2 regions of the Helcobacillus massiliensis genome follow, and region 2 is predicted to be linked to the other one. Evidence: predicted binding sites of a transcription regulator. Region 2 holds the regulator's gene; the other holds the start of a gene.
The links. The regulator LexA, encoded in region 2, represses DNA repair genes until DNA is damaged. The targets are predictions, from matches to a motif close to TCGAACANNTGTTCGA.
Positions count from the first base shown of each region.

Region 1 (7,481 bases), 460 kb from region 2:
GAGCCGGTGGGGCCGCCCATGGCGGTCTCTTCGATCTCCCCGGCGTCCGGCACGGACTGCATCGCCTTCAGAATGTCCTTGCGCAGAGCCTCCTGGTCGGCGTCCACATCGGTGGTGATGGAGTAGGACACTTCGTTCGCGGCGCCGCCCATACCGAAGTCGGAGGCGCCGATGGTGGTCTGCACGGTCTCCACACCGTCAACAGCCATCACCTTCTTCTCCACCTCGCTGGCCTTCTTGCCGGTCGCCTCCAGGCTGGTGCCGTTCGGCAGGGTCTGCGAGTAGGCGGCCATGTTCTGGCCGGAGTCGGACAGCAGGTTGATCTTCATCAGCGGCATCAGGAAGCCGGTGCCGACCAGCACCGCGAGCGCGAGCACCACGGTGATGATGGTGTGCCGCTGCGTCCACACGAGGACGGCGCGGTAGATGCGGGACAGCAGCGGGTCGCGGCGGGTGCCGTCGGCCGGCGCCCCCTCCGGCTTCTCCGCAGCCTGCGCGCTCTGCGCGGCCCGTTCCGCCTTCTTCCGCCCGCGGCGCGAGGGGCGCAGGAACCAGTACGCCAGCACCGGCACGATCGTCAGCGACACGAACAGGGAGGCGAGCATCGCGATGCCGACGGTGAGCGCGAACGGGCGGAACAGCTCGCCCGCCATGCCGCTGACCACGGCGACGGGGAGGAACACCAGCACGGTGGCGAGGGTGGATGCGGTGATGGCACCGCCGACCTCGCGCACCGCCACGCCGATGGCGCGCATCCGCTGCGCCGGGGTCGGCTTCTGCGGGCCCTCGTCGAGGTGGCGGGTGATGTTCTCGATGACCACGATGGAGTCGTCGACCACGCGGCCGATGGAGATGGTCAGCGCCGCCATCGTCAGCATGTTGAGGGTGTAGCCGGAGACCATCATCCCGACGAACGCCATCAGCAGCGACAGCGGGATCGAGATGGCGGTGACGATCGTGGGCCGGATCGCCAGCAGGAACAGCAGGATCACCGCGATCGCGAACACGAGGCCGAGCAGGCCCTCTTCGGCGAGCGACGCAATGGACTGCTGGATGAACGGCGCCTGGTCGAACACGGTGGAGATCTCAGCGTCGCCGCCGATGTCGCCGCGCAGGCGGTCCATCGTCGCGTTGACGTCGGTGGACACCTGCACGAGGTTCGCATCGGAGGTCGGCATCACCATCATGACGAGGGAGTCGCGGCCGTTGGTGCGCGAGATGTTCTCGGCGGTCTTCGTGGTCTCCTCGACCTTCGCGATCTCGGACAGCGCGACCGGCTCAGCGGGTGCCTGCGGGTCCTGACCCGCCTGACCCTGCTGGCCGTCCTGACCCATCTGGCCGTCCTGGCCGGGCTGGCCCTGCTGGCCGTCGGGGCCCGCCGCGCCGCCACCGGCCGACGGGGTCACGGGGATCTCCTTGAGCTTGTCGACCGAATCGATGCTCTCGCCGACCGTCACGTCAAGGGTGCGGGACCCGTCGGCCACCTGCCCGCCGGGGATGGAGAGGCCGTTGTCGTCGATGGCCTTCTGGATGTCACCTGTGGTGAGGCCGTGCTCGTCGAGCTTCGCCTGGTCGGGGGTGATGCGGACGATCCGCTCAGGCCCGCCGACCACCACGACGGAGGCGACGCCGTCGATCCGCTCCAGCTCCGGGATCACCTGCGAGGACAGGCGCGCATTCAGCTCCGCCGGGTCCAGCTCAGAGGACACGGCGAGGATTCCCGCGGGGATGTCACCGGAACCGCCGGCCACCACCTGCGTGTCCATGCCCTCCGGCAGCTGGTCCTTGATGCGGTTGAGGTTCGCCTCCACCTGGTTCGCGGACCGCGCCACGTCCGTGCCGTACTCGAGGTCGATCGTGATGCGGGTCAGCGACGACTGCGACGTGGACGACGTGCCCTCCACGTTCTCCAGCGCCTGCACCGACTGCTCGATCGGCTGCGCTCCGCGCTCCCGCATCTGCTGGGAGGTGGCGCCCGGCTCCGTCGCGATGACCTGCACCTGCGGCAGCTCCACCGACGGGATCAGCTCCTGCCGCATCGTGAGCATCGCGAGGATGCCGAGAATGGTGACGACCACGCTGACCAGCGCGGTGAACGGACGGTTGCGCAGGCTGATGTGGGACAGAAGATGCACGTGTTCTCCCCGAATGCTCGATCTCTGCTCTTACCCTCGCACACGGCGCCCTTCCGGGCCCATGAACAGAAGTCGGTGAGCGCAATTCCACACGCGCAGAACGGCTCGCTGCCCGGTTCCCGTCGGCCGTTACCATGAGCGGCATGCCCGCCTCCCCCGCCTCACCCGCGCCTGTCGCCGCGCCGCCGTCCAGCCGCATGATCCTCGGCCTCGCCGTGCCCGCTCTCGGCGCCCTCGTCGCCGAGCCCCTGTTCGTGCTCGTGGACTCCGCGTTCGTGGCGTACGTGTCCACGCCGTCCCTTGCCGGCCTCGGTCTCGCGTCCACTGTCCTCACCACGATGGTGGGCCTCGCGATCTTCCTCGCGTACGCGACGACCGCTGATGTGGCGCGCGCGGTCGGCGCCGGGGACATGCGCCGCGCCATCGCGAAGGGCGTGGACGCTTCGTGGCTGGCGCTGCTGATCGGCGCGGTGTGCCTCATCGGCCTGGTGGTGGGCGGCCCGGCGCTGCTGGGACTGTTTGGGCCGTCGGACGCAGTCATGCGGGAGGCGACCACGTATCTGCGGATCTCGGCGTTCGGGCTGCCGGCGATGCTGATGATCCAGGCGGCGAGCGGGCTGGTGCGCGGCCTGCAGAACACGACGATCACGCTGATCATTGCGGTGGCGGGCGCGGTGGCGAACATTCCGCTGAACTGGGTGCTGATCTTCGCCCTGGACCTCGGAATCGCGGGGTCGGCGATCGGGACGGTGGTATGCCAGTGGCTGATGGCGGCGGCGTACATCGTGATCGTGGTGCGCGGTGCCCGGCGCCATGCCGCGCCGCTGCGGCCGCATCTTGGTGGGGTGCGGTCGGTGTGGTCGTCGGCCCGGTGGCTGTTCATCCGGACGCTGACGCTGCGCATCGTGGTGCTCGCGACCACGGCGGCTGCGCTGAAGCTCGGTGATGTGCAACTGGCGGCGCACCAGCTGATGAACACGGTGTTCATGCTGACGTCGTTGGCTCTGGATTCGCTGGCGATTGCTGCGCAGGCGCTGACGGGCAAGTATTTGGGGGCGCGGGATCGGGCGTCGGTCACGACGGTGATGCGGACGCTGATCCACTGGTCGGTGCTGGGCGGTGCGGTGGTGTCGCTGCTGCTGGCGGCGGCGGTGTTCGTGGTGCCGGGCGTGTTCACGCCGGATCCGGAGGTGCAGGTGGTGCTGTTCTGGACGATGGTGGTGCTCCTTCTGGCGCAGCCGCTGGCGGGGTACGTGTTCGTGCTGGACGGTGTGTTCATGGGCGCGGGCGACGCGAAGTACCTGGCGAAGGCCGGTGTGATCACGATGTGCGCGTATCTGCCGTTCGCTGCGGCGATCTGGTGGGCGGCGTCCGTCGGCGGCGGCGGGGGTTCGTGGGTGTTCGCTGAGGTGTCGGGCGCGCCAGTGGGGCTGCCGCTGCTGTGGGCGGCGTTCACGGTGGTGTTCCTGGGCGCCCGCGCGGTGACGCTGTGGTGGCGCACCCGCACGGACGACTGGATGCACCTGGACGACGCGCCGGAGGGCGCGGGCGCGCAGGGCTGAGACGCGGGGCTGCGCTGGTCAGAACGGCGGCGGGCCGAGTTCTTCCGGCGGCACGGGGGTGCGCCGGGCACGTTTCGTCGGCGTCGCTTCCTCAGTCGGCTTCGTGGGGTCCTTCGGCTTCGCTGGTTTGTTCTTCTTCGCCTCCTCGGTCGGCTCCGCTTCGCTGTTCTCCTCGGCCGGTGCGTGCCGTTCGGGCTGTTCGGGCGTCCTGGATTCGGGCGGTTGCGGGGGCGGCGGCGCGGGCCCGATCTTCTTGCCGGTGCGGTACTGCTCCGCTTCCCACGCCTTCCAGATCGTGGTGGTCAGTGCGGCGGTGAGCAGATCCCGGTCCTGGGGCACGCTGACGCGGACCCCTCCCCCGAGGTCCCAGTCGGTGATGCCGCTGCCGGCCGACGGATGCCGGCGACTTTCTGCGCGCCGGCTCGGGCGGCAGTGCTTCGCTGTCTTCAGCTGGTGGTGCCTGCGGCAGAGCAGGTGCAGGTTGTCGAGCTCGGTGCGGCCGCCGCGGTGCGGGTCGTCGTGGTCGAACTCGATGATGTGGTCGGCTTCGGAGACCTTGTGGGTGCGTTTGCTGCAGCCGGGGAAGGCGCAGATCGGGTTGCGGGTGCGCAGGTGCTCGAGCATGGCGGTGCTCGGGGTGTAGCGGGTGGGGGCGACGGGAGCAATGGTGCCGGTCACCGGGTCGGTGAGCAGCCGGTACCAGGTGTTGTGGCCGGCGGCGAGTTCGCGCGCGTAGTCCGCGGGGATCGGAGTGATGCCGTCGATCGTGGCGGGCAGCTGGCTCCTGCCGGCGAGGGTCATCATGGGCACGAGGATGTTCAGGCGGAAGCGGTCGCGGTTGATGTCGACACCGTCGGTGTTGAACTCGGCGGTGGCGGCGAGGCGGCCGCGGATCTCGTCCATGGTCATCGGCTCACCGGTCCGGGCGACCTCACCGTCCGGATCGAAGGGGATGTCGCGGTTCTCCTTCAGCGCCCGGACCTGGGCTTTCTTGACGGCGCGGGCGGCCTCGTCGAGCCGTTTGGAGAATCCGAGCATTTCGGGGATCTCACCGGTCATGACGATCGACATCGACCCGGGCGCCTGCGGGTCCGGCCCCTCCACGCGCACGCTGTACGCCGGCGCCTCAGCTTCTTCCGCCGCCTCTTCTTCGAGGGATAGGAGGTAGCGCACGAGCAGGCGGACCTCACGGCGGAACGACTCCGGAGACATGCCGAAGTCCCACTCCTGCATCAGTTCATCCGCAGAGTTCAGGGACTCGATCGTGAGCCGGTCGCTGACGCGCAGCACGTACTCGAACATCTCCACGGTGAGCGCGCCGATTTCCAATTGGTCGAGCAGCTGCGGGAAGCCGACGACCGCGCGGTGGCCGTTCTCGATGCGGCGCTCAGCGCGGTGCACAGTGTCGCGCATGGCGACACCGGCTCGGGCCGCTTCGAGTTCGGCACCATCACCCACGGCAGCGCCTCGCGCGTCAGGGTCCACCATCCACAGGCCGGCGAGTGCGCGGTATTCACGCACCTGGAGGGCGGCGCGTTCGGCCTGGATATCCCACAGCTCCCGGTAGCGGCGGCCGAGAGTGGGCGTGAACTCGCCGCCGCGCGCCTGCTCGAGGCGGGAGTCAAGAGTGTCCCTGCGGATGGGCAGGCGGGGAGTGATCGGCGTCGGCGGCTTGCCCGACCTGGGTTCTGACTTCTCCGTGGGCTCGGGCGTGCTGTCGGGCGCTGACCGGCCCGGCCGCGGCGGGTGCGGGTGCGGGTGCACGGTCCGGTCTTCCGAGTGCTCGGAGTCATCGTCGGACGGGTCGGGCATAGCCAGCAGCGACACTGCGCTCACCCCCTCGGTCATCAGCAGTACCGGGCCGGATCATCGTCGATCAGGCCACTTCTTCGAACCTATGTTCGATTTTACCCCGGCAACCGTTCGCGATCAAGTCCTCTTAGAACATGTGTTTCCATATCTTCGGTGCGGACAGTTGTCCACAAGCGTGCCGCTGACAGGCGCAGGGAGGGCGCGTGGACCAGGAGCGCAGAGCGCGCCCAGCGGGGACGTTCATCACCCCGCAGTCGCCGCGCACTTACCCGTCGGCCCCGTCGGCCCGTAGAGTTCCCCCGTGCACGAATCCCCCTCCTCCGAAACCGAGACTGCCGCAGCCGACACCCGCGCCGCCGACGCCGCCGCCCCCGCGCAGCCCGGCGACACCGCAGCCGACGACACCGCCCGCAACCGGCGCGTCATCGGTCTGCTGATCGTCGCCGCGTTCACGGTGATCCTCAACGAGACGATCCTGTCCGTCGCCCTGCCGAACATCATGGGCGACCTGCAGATCGTGGAGACCACCGCGCAGTGGCTGCAGACCGCGTTCATGCTGACGATGGCGATCGTCATCCCCACCACCGGCTTCCTGCTGCAGCGGCTCACCACGCGCACCGTGTTCCTGCTGGCCATGGGCCTGTTCACCGCCGGCACCGCCATCAGCGCCCTCTCCCCCGGCTTCACCCCGCTGCTGCTGGGCCGCATCGTGCAGGCCTCCGGCACCGCGATCATGATGCCGCTGCTGATGACCACCGTGCTGAACCTCGTGCCCCCGCACCGCCGCGGCGCTGTCATGGGCAACATCTCCATCGTCATCTCCGTGGCACCCGCGATCGGCCCCACCATCTCGGGCCTCGTGCTGCAGGTGGCGCCGTGGCGGTTCCTGTTCCTCGTGGTCCTGCCGATCGCGGCGCTCATGCTCGCCGCCGGCGCCCGCTGGGTGGAGAACGTGTCCGAAACCAGCCGCACCCGCATCGACCTCGTATCGGTGATCCTCTCGGCGTTCGGCTTCGGCGGGCTGATCTACGGGCTCGGCACCATCGCCGCCCCGCGGGCCGACGGATCCCTGCCCGTCGCCCCGGTCATCGCGCTCGTGATCGGCGTGCTCGCCCTGGCCGTGTTCATCCGGCGCCAGCTGCAGCTCCAGCGCACCGACTCGGCGCTGCTGGACCTGCGCACCTTCACCTATTCGCGGTTCCGGCTCGCTCTGATCGTCATGATCCTCGCGATGGGCGCCATGTTCGGCGTGATCATCCTGCTGCCGATCTTCCTGCAGCGCGCCCTCGGCTACGAGACCCTGCAGGTCGGGCTGATGCTGCTGCCGGGCGGCCTGCTGATGGGTCTGCTGTCCCGCTCCGTGGGCCGCGCCTACGACGCGGTGGGGCCGCGCCCCCTCGTGATCCCCGGCGCGATCCTGCTGGCCGCGTCGCTGCTGGCGCTGTCGCGGATCAGCACGGACACCGGCACCCTGTACGTGCTCACCGCGCACATCGTGATGAGCCTGGGGCTGGCGCTGCTGTTCACGCCGCTGTTCACCACCGCGCTGGGGACGCTGCCGCCGCACCTGTACTCGCACGGATCGGCTGCCGTGGGCACGCTGCAGCAGGTGGCGGCCGGTGCCGGCACGGCGCTGATGGTGATGCTGATGGCACTGCGGTCCGAGGCCGCGGCGAACTCCGGCGCCGAGCCCGCTGCGGCGCTGACCGCGGGTGTGGGCTTCGCGCTGCTGATCGCGGGCTGCGCGGCGCTGCTGGCGCTGATCCCGGCGTCGATGCTGACGGCGAACCCGTCGGCCGGTGGGGAGAACGGGCAGGGCACGGCCCCGTCGGCCTCCGAGGAGCAGGCCGCGCACTAGCGGCGGCGCAGCCGCACCCCCATCAGCCGGCCGAGCAGGCCGGTGCGGCGCCCGTACGGCGGGAAGATCATGCTGAGCGTCTCCGGCTTCAGCGGCTTCTTCACCACCGGTTTC
Region 1 covers NZ_CP136959.1:2,442,486-2,449,966, reverse strand. The annotation lists gene R3I40_RS11100 (efflux RND transporter permease subunit) at 1-2,135, opposite strand, end outside; gene R3I40_RS11095 (MATE family efflux transporter) at 2,279-3,697, shown strand; gene R3I40_RS11090 (HNH endonuclease signature motif containing protein) at 3,716-5,545, opposite strand; gene R3I40_RS11085 (DHA2 family efflux MFS transporter permease subunit) at 5,811-7,367, shown strand; gene R3I40_RS11080 (aldehyde dehydrogenase family protein) at 7,364-7,481, opposite strand, start outside.
Region 1: a site for LexA is predicted at 5,587-5,602, ahead of R3I40_RS11090 (HNH endonuclease signature motif containing protein). Genes of this name have one in related genera too.

Region 2 (7,481 bases):
GGACCCTGCTGAAGCTGATCGTCCCCATCGTCCGCGGCATCTCCGAGGCGCTCGCCTCCAACCGTCGCCGCCGCGGTGGCGGCGAGGTCGACATCACCGAACGCGACATTCCGATGTCGCTGGTCCTGGGCATCACCCTGCTGTCCATGATCCCGATCGGCCTGCTGCTGTGGTCCTTCCTCAAGGACACCGCGATCTCCCACCACACCGGCAGCCTGATCGCCGTCGCCGTGGTCTTCACCCTGCTGATCGGCCTCGTCGTCGCCTCCGTGTGCGGCTACATGGCCGGCCTCATCGGCGCCTCCAACTCGCCGATCTCCGGCGTGGGCATCCTGGTGGCGATCGCCGCAGCCCTCGTGGTGAAGCTGGTGCACGGCACCTCCGGTGCTGACACCGCGTCCCTGGTCGCCTTCACCCTGTTCACCGCGGCGATCGTGTTCGGCATCGGCACGATCTCCAACGACAACCTTCAGGACCTCAAGACCGGCCAGCTCGTGGGCGCGACCCCGTGGAAGCAGCAGGTCGCTCTGATCATCGGCGTCATCTTCGGCTCGATCATCATCCCGCCGGTGCTGCAGCTGATGCACACCGCCTTCGGCTTCGCCGGTGACCCGAACGCGGGCCCGGACGCCCTGGCGGCACCGCAGGCGTCGCTGATCTCCTCCCTGGTGAAGGGCGTGCTCGGCGGCGACCTCAACTGGGGCCTCATCGGCATCGGCGCCCTCATCGGCGCCGTGGTGATCGTCATCGACGAGGCACTCCGGGCCGCGTCGAAGGGTAAGAAGCGCGCCCTGGCCCTGCCGCCGCTCGCAGTCGGCATGGGCATGTACCTGCCGATGGAGCTGACCCTGATCATCCCGATCGGCGCCCTCATCGGCCTGGTCTACAACCGTTGGGCCTCCACGTCGAAGCGCCCGGAGGTCATGAAGCGCCTCGGCATTCTGCTGGCCACCGGTCTCATCGTGGGCGAGTCGCTCTTCGGTGTCGTGTTCGCCGGTGTGGTGGCGGCCTCCGGTGAAGCGGAACCGCTCGCGATCGTGGGTGAGGGCTTCCAGTCCGTCGCCATGATCCTCGGCGTCCTCGCATTCGCCGGCATCATCGCGGTGCTGTACCGCTGGGTGATGGGTCTGCAGAAGACCCTGCCGGCAGCCGACGAGACCGCTGAGCCCACCGGTCGCCGCGCCGCACGCTGATGTGCTGCTGAAGGCCAGCTGACGCGCCGACGGCGCTGATGCGCACGCGCCCTCCGCTTCCCGTTTCGGGAGGTGGGGGGCGCTTCTCGTTGGGGACCGCGATCGCCGCGCTTCGGGCATGAAGAAACCGGCGAGTCTGGCTTCCCCTCCAGACTCGCCGGTCAGCATTCATTATACACACTCTGCGGCGCGAGGTGTAATCGAGTGCGCATATCCGCTGCGCGGCTCAGGCGTCGGACTGCTCCCGCAGCTCGGCGATCGCCTTCTCGAAGTCCTCGAGTGAGTCGAAGTTCCGGTAGACGGACGCGAAGCGCAGGTACGCCACGAGATCCAGGTCCTTCAGCGGCTGCAGGATCGCAAGGCCCACATCGTGCGCCTCGATCTCACTGACTCCAGTGAGGCGAATGCTCTCCTCCACCTTCTGTGCGAGCACCGCGAGCTGATCATCGGTGACGGGCCGGCCCTGGCAGGCCTTGCGGACACCGGAGATGACCTTGGAACGGCTGAAGGGTTCGCCCACACCGGAGCGCTTCACCACGGACAGCGACGCTGATTCGATCGTGGAGAAGCGGCGCGAGCAGCTCGGGCACTGGCGGCGCCGGCGGATGACGGTGCCGTCATCCGCGGTCCGTGAATCGACGACGCGGGAGTCAGTGTGGCGGCAGAAAGGACAATGCACAGCGTCATCCTACTAAACGGCCTGACAGTCCCACCGTCACCCTGGGTGGAGGAACAGCTCCGCCCCGTCACCGGCGGCGATGAGGGGGTTCGCGGGTGACGGGGCGGGCTGGGTCCGGTGGTGCCGGTCAGGACACGGGCAGGTGCAGGCTCTGACCGCGCTGCACGACGCCGTTCTGCAGGTCGTTGAGGTCCTCCACCATGAGGATGTAGTCGCGGACATCGGTGCCCTCCGGGGCGTACTGCGAGGCGATGCCCCACAGGGTGTCCCCCTCGTGCACGGTCACGGTGACGTACTCGGTGGTGGCGGTGGAGCCCGCTTCAGCGGCGGGCGTGAAGGAGGCCATGCCCATCAGGAACGCCAGGCTGAGCGCGACCGAGGCGATCAGCAGGCCGAGGACCACACGACCACGACGGGTGATGCGCAGGCGAACATCTGGTCGAAGAGCGACGGGACGAACGGTGGTGGCAGTCATGATTGGAATCCTTGTTCGATGTGCGAATGACTTGACCCTACGATCACTTGTTCGACGAAGTCAAGACTCTTTCGAACGATCGTTTGAATATGCGGCTTGGGCCACGTACTCTTGAGTCGAGACAGACTCAAACAGAGGGGTGCGACATTTAAAGTCGCCCCATCGCGGAAAGGGCGCTGATGACCGAGACGAACGAGACCACCGACGGCGCTGCTCGCCCCCGTCTGACCGCCCGTCAGCGCCGCATCCTGGACGTCATCGAGGATGCGATCCGCGAGCACGGCTACCCGCCGTCCATGCGCGAGATCGCCTCGAAGGCGGGCCTGGCCTCCCCCTCCTCCGTGCTGCACCAGCTGACCGTCCTGGAGACCAAGGGCTATGTGCGCCGCGACCCGAACCGCCCGCGCGCCCTCGAGCTCGTCCAGGGGGATGATGCTCCCGCTCCGACCAGCGGCGACTTCAACGGCATCCAGCCGGCCGCCACCACGAACGTGCCGCTGGTCGGCCGCATCGCCGCCGGTTCGCCGATCACCGCCGAAGAGCAGATCGAGGACGTGTTCACACTGCCGTCCCAGCTGGTCGGTGACGGCAACCTGTTCCTGCTGAAGGTCGTGGGCGATTCGATGATCGATGCCGCGATCTGCGACGGCGACTGGGTCGTCGTCCGCGCGCAGCGGGTGGCTGAGCAGGGAGAGATCGTCGCCGCGATGATCGACGGCGAAGCCACCGTGAAGTCGCTGCACATGCGGGACGGCCACGTGTGGCTGATGCCGCACAACCCCGCCTACACGCCGATCCTCGGCGACCTCAGCGAAATCCTCGGCAAGGTCGTGGCGGTGCTCCGCTCCGTCTGACCAGCCGCTGGCCCGCCCGGCCCACCCGGTCGTCTCCGTTCCATGCGCCTCCGGTTCGCCGCCGGGGGCGCATGTGCGTCTCCCGGCTGGTTCCGCCCCGAACGGGCGCGGCTCTCAGGACCTGCGCGGCGCCGCGGCGAGGCGCTCCAGCGCTCCCAGCGCCACGGACGCGCGCTGCGTGTACCACAGCGGCGGCATCGCCTGCCGCAGATACGAACCGTACCGCCGGGTCGCGAGCCGTGAATCCAGCACCGCCACCATTCCCCGGTCGCTGCGGGTGCGGATCAGCCGCCCCGCGCCCTGCGCCATCAGCAGTGCCGCGTGCCGCGCAGACACCGCCATGAACCCGTTCTTTCCGGACTCGCTGAGCCGCTCCTGCAGAGCCGCCTTCAGCGGGTCATCCGGCCGCGGGAACGGGATCCGGTCGATCACCACCAGCCGGCACGCATCCCCCGGCACGTCCACGCCCTGCCACAGTGACAGCGTCCCGAACAGGCACATCGACCAGTCCTCACGGAACTGGCGCACCAGGTTCGTCAGCGAGTCCTCGCCCTGCAGCCCCACCGTCAGGCCCGTGTGGGCGCGGACGTAGTCCGCCGCCGTCTCCGCTGCGCGGCGGGAGGAGAACAGTCCCAGGACGCCGCCCTCGCTCGCCTCCGCGAGCTCCACCAGATGCTCCAGCAGCTGCTGGGACAGACCCTCGCGTCCGGGCGGCGGCAGCTGCGATGCGCAGTAGAGGATGCCCTGCTTCGGGTAGTCGAACGGGCTGCCGACGTCGATGCCCGCCCACTGCTCCCGCTCCGCGGACGACGACTCCCGCATGAACCCGCTCATCGGGGCGCCCAGATCCACTCGCGACCGGGGGAACAGGCCGACGGATCCCGCCGCCTGATCGAACCTGCCCGCGAGCGCCAGGGTCGCGGAGGTGAAGACCGTGGTGCGCTGATCGAGGATGGCGCGGCGCATCGCCGAGGCGACGCTCAGCGGCGCCACCTCGATGATGGAGCGTCCCGTCATCTCCGAGTGGGAGATGTAGCGGACATCGTCCTCATCCGGGCTGATGAGGCGGGCGCACACATCCATGATCTCCTGGAGCTTGGTGCGGGCCGCTTTGCGCGCCCCGGCCGTGGAGGCGGCAGTCGAGTCACCGGCGTCCTTGGCATCGGAGTGGGCTTGGCGCGCTTCGATCTCCAGCAGTGTGATGGCGTCGCTGAGGACAGGCGGCATGTCGCCGGTGATGCGTCCGTCGGGCTGCAGGCCGAGGGCGTCCCCGAGGGCGTGGCCGGCGTCGTCGAGGGCGGTGGAGACCACGCCGAGACCTCGCAGGTCCCGAACCGCAGAGCGGACGTGGCCGGCGCTGAGCGTTTCGGTGACGGCGCCGGTGACACGGGCGGCGAGCTCGTGGGCCTCGTCGATGATGACGACGTCGTGCTCGGGGATGATGCCGTGCCCGTCGAACGCGTCGATCGCCAGCAGGGCATGGTTGGTGACGATGATGTCGGATTCCTTCGCGATGGCGCGGTTGCGCTCCGCGAAGCAGGAGTCCTTCATCGGGCACTGCGCGCCGAGGCATTGGGCGCCGGTGACGGACACCTGCCGCCAGGCACGGTCCGAGACGGGGGTGCGCAGGTCGTCGCGGTTGCCGGTGTCGGTGTCCTCCGCCCATTCGCGCAGCCGCTTCACCTGGTCACCGAGGCGTTCGGACGCGGCCGGCTCGCCTGTGACGGACGCTTCGCTGAACAGGGCGCCGGGGTCGAGGTCGTCCGGGTAGCCGCCGGCGATCTTGTGCAGGCACAGGTAGTTGGAGCGGCCCTTCAGCAGGCTGAACGACGGGGTGCGCTCCAGCATCGGGGCGAGCGCGTCCACCAGTCGGGGCAGGTCCTTCTCCACGATCTGGTTCTGCAGCGCGATGGTGGCGGTGGAGATCACCACCGGGGCGTCGTTCTCGACGGCGTAGGCGAGTGCGGGCACGAGGTAGGCGAGGGACTTGCCGGTCCCGGTACCGGCCTGCACCAGCAGGTGCCGCTTGTCCTCCAGGGACTGGGCGATGCCCTCCGCCATGGTGCGCTGACCGGTGCGGACTTCACCGCCGACCGCGTCGACAGCGGCTTCCAGGAGCTGAGGGATCGGTGCGGTGGCCATTGGTCGATCCTACCCGCGCCTGACCGCTCGTCAGCGGACCCGCGCTTCGTCGAGTTCAGCGGCGAGACGGCCGTCCACACGGGCGTGCACGTGGGTGCCGTTCTCCTCGAACTCCTCGCTGATCATCTCGCCCGTGGTGTGGATGCGGGAGACGAGGTCGCCGCGGGTGTACGGCACCACGAGGTCCACCTCTTCGGTGGGCTGCGGGAGGCGCTCCGCGATCATCTCGCGCAGCTCCTCGATGCCCTCACCGGTGATGGCGGACACCGCGACGGAGTCCTGGACCTGGGAGCGCAGCCGCGCCAGGGTCTCAGGGGCGGCGAGGTCCGCCTTGTTGAAGACGACGAGTTCGGGGACGTCGAAGTCCTCGATGTCTGAGAGGACTTCCCGCACCGCCTGGATCTGGCCCTCCGGGTCGGGGTGGCCGGCGTCGACCACATGCAGCAGCAGGTCCGCGTCGGCGACTTCTTCGAGGGTGGAGCGGAACGCTTCGACCAGTTCGTGCGGGAGGTGGCGCACGAAGCCGACGGTGTCCGCGAACGTGAACTCGCGGCCGTCGGGGGTCTGCGCGCGCCGCACCGTCGGGTCGAGGGTGGCGAACAGGGCGTTCTCCACGAGGACCCCGGCGCGGGTGAGGCGGTTGAGCAGCGAGGACTTCCCGGCGTTGGTGTAGCCGGCGATGGCCACCGCGGGCACGTCGCGGCGGTACCGGTCGGCGCGTTTGGCGGCACGACTGGGCGCCATCTCCTTGATCTCCCGGCGCAGCTTCGCCATGCGGGTGCGGATGCGGCGGCGGTCCAGTTCGATCTTCGTCTCACCGGGGCCTCGGGAGCCGATGCCGGCGCCGCCGGCGACTCGGCCACCGGCCTGACGGGACATCGATTCGCCCCAGCCGCGCAGACGCGGCAGCAGGTACTCGAGCTGTGCGAGCTCCACCTGCGCCTTGCCTTCGCGGCTCTTCGCGTGCTGGGCGAAGATGTCGAGGATGAGGACGGTGCGGTCGATGACCTTCACCTTCACGATGTCCTCGAGGGCGCGGCGCTGGGAGGGGCCGAGCTGGCCGTCGGCGATGACGGTGTCGGCACCGACCTCCGCCACGAGGTCCGCGAGTTCGAGCGCCTTTCCCTTGCCGAGGAAGGTGGCGGGGTCCGGGTGGGCGCGGCGCTGCATGACGCCGTCGAGGACGGTGGAGCCGGCGGTTTCGGCGAGGGCGGCGAGTTCCCGCATGGAGTTCTCGGCGTCGGTGACGTTGCCGGTGGTGAACAGGCCCGCGAGGACCACGTTCTCGAGCCGCAGTTCGCGGTATTCGACCTCGGTGACGTCGTCGAGCTCGGTGGAGAGGCCGTCGACGCGGCGCAGGGCGTGGCGGTCGGCGAGGTCGAACTGGTCGCCGTCGGAGTCGCTGCTGGAGTAGGTGACGGCGGAGATGGAGGCGTCACCGCGGGACAGGACGCGGTCCATCATCGAGCTGCCGCGGCCCCGTGCGGTGTCCGCTGCCCCGTCGGCCGCGCCCGCCTGCCCGGTTCCGTCATGCTCCCCGCGGGCGGGGGCGTCGGAGTCGAGGCTGAACTCGGGGTCGGGGGTGAAGGAGGTGGGCAAGTCGGGGGCCTTCTCTCGGTCGGCGGTGGTGGTGATGCTCCAGCATGGCACGCCCGGGGCGCGGGGTCGATCGATTTATGGCCTACACTCCCCCATGTGACACGCGAAGCAGACACTCCCGGCACGCCCGCCCACTACTTCTCGCCCGCCGCGGGTGCGGATCTGCGCACTCGGGAGCTGCGGGTGCCGCTGGCCGGTGAGGAGCGCACCGTCCTCTCGGCCGACGGGATCTTCTCCTCCGACGGTCTGGACAAGGCGACGGCGCTGCTGCTCGCACAGACGGATCAGATGCCGCCGCTGGAGCCGGACAGCACCGTGCTGGACCTCGGCTGCGGCTGGGGACCGATCGCGCTCACGATGGCGCTGCTGCAGCCGCAGGCGCGGGTCCTCGCCGTGGACGTCAACGAGCATGCGCGCGCGGTGTGCGCCCTGAACACCCAGCGCCTGGGCCTGACGAACATCGAGGTCATCGCCCCCGAGGAGTTCCCGGAGGGCGACCGGATCGACGCGATCTGGTCGAACCCGCCGATCCGGATCGG
Region 2 covers NZ_CP136959.1:351,611-359,091, reverse strand. The annotation lists gene R3I40_RS01745 (OPT family oligopeptide transporter) at 1-1,193, shown strand, start outside; gene nrdR (transcriptional regulator NrdR) at 1,420-1,872, opposite strand; gene yneA (cell division suppressor protein YneA) at 2,000-2,347, opposite strand; gene lexA (transcriptional repressor LexA) at 2,527-3,201, shown strand; gene R3I40_RS01725 (ATP-dependent DNA helicase) at 3,316-5,343, opposite strand; gene hflX (GTPase HflX) at 5,374-6,807, opposite strand; gene R3I40_RS01715 (class I SAM-dependent methyltransferase) at 7,039-7,481, shown strand, end outside.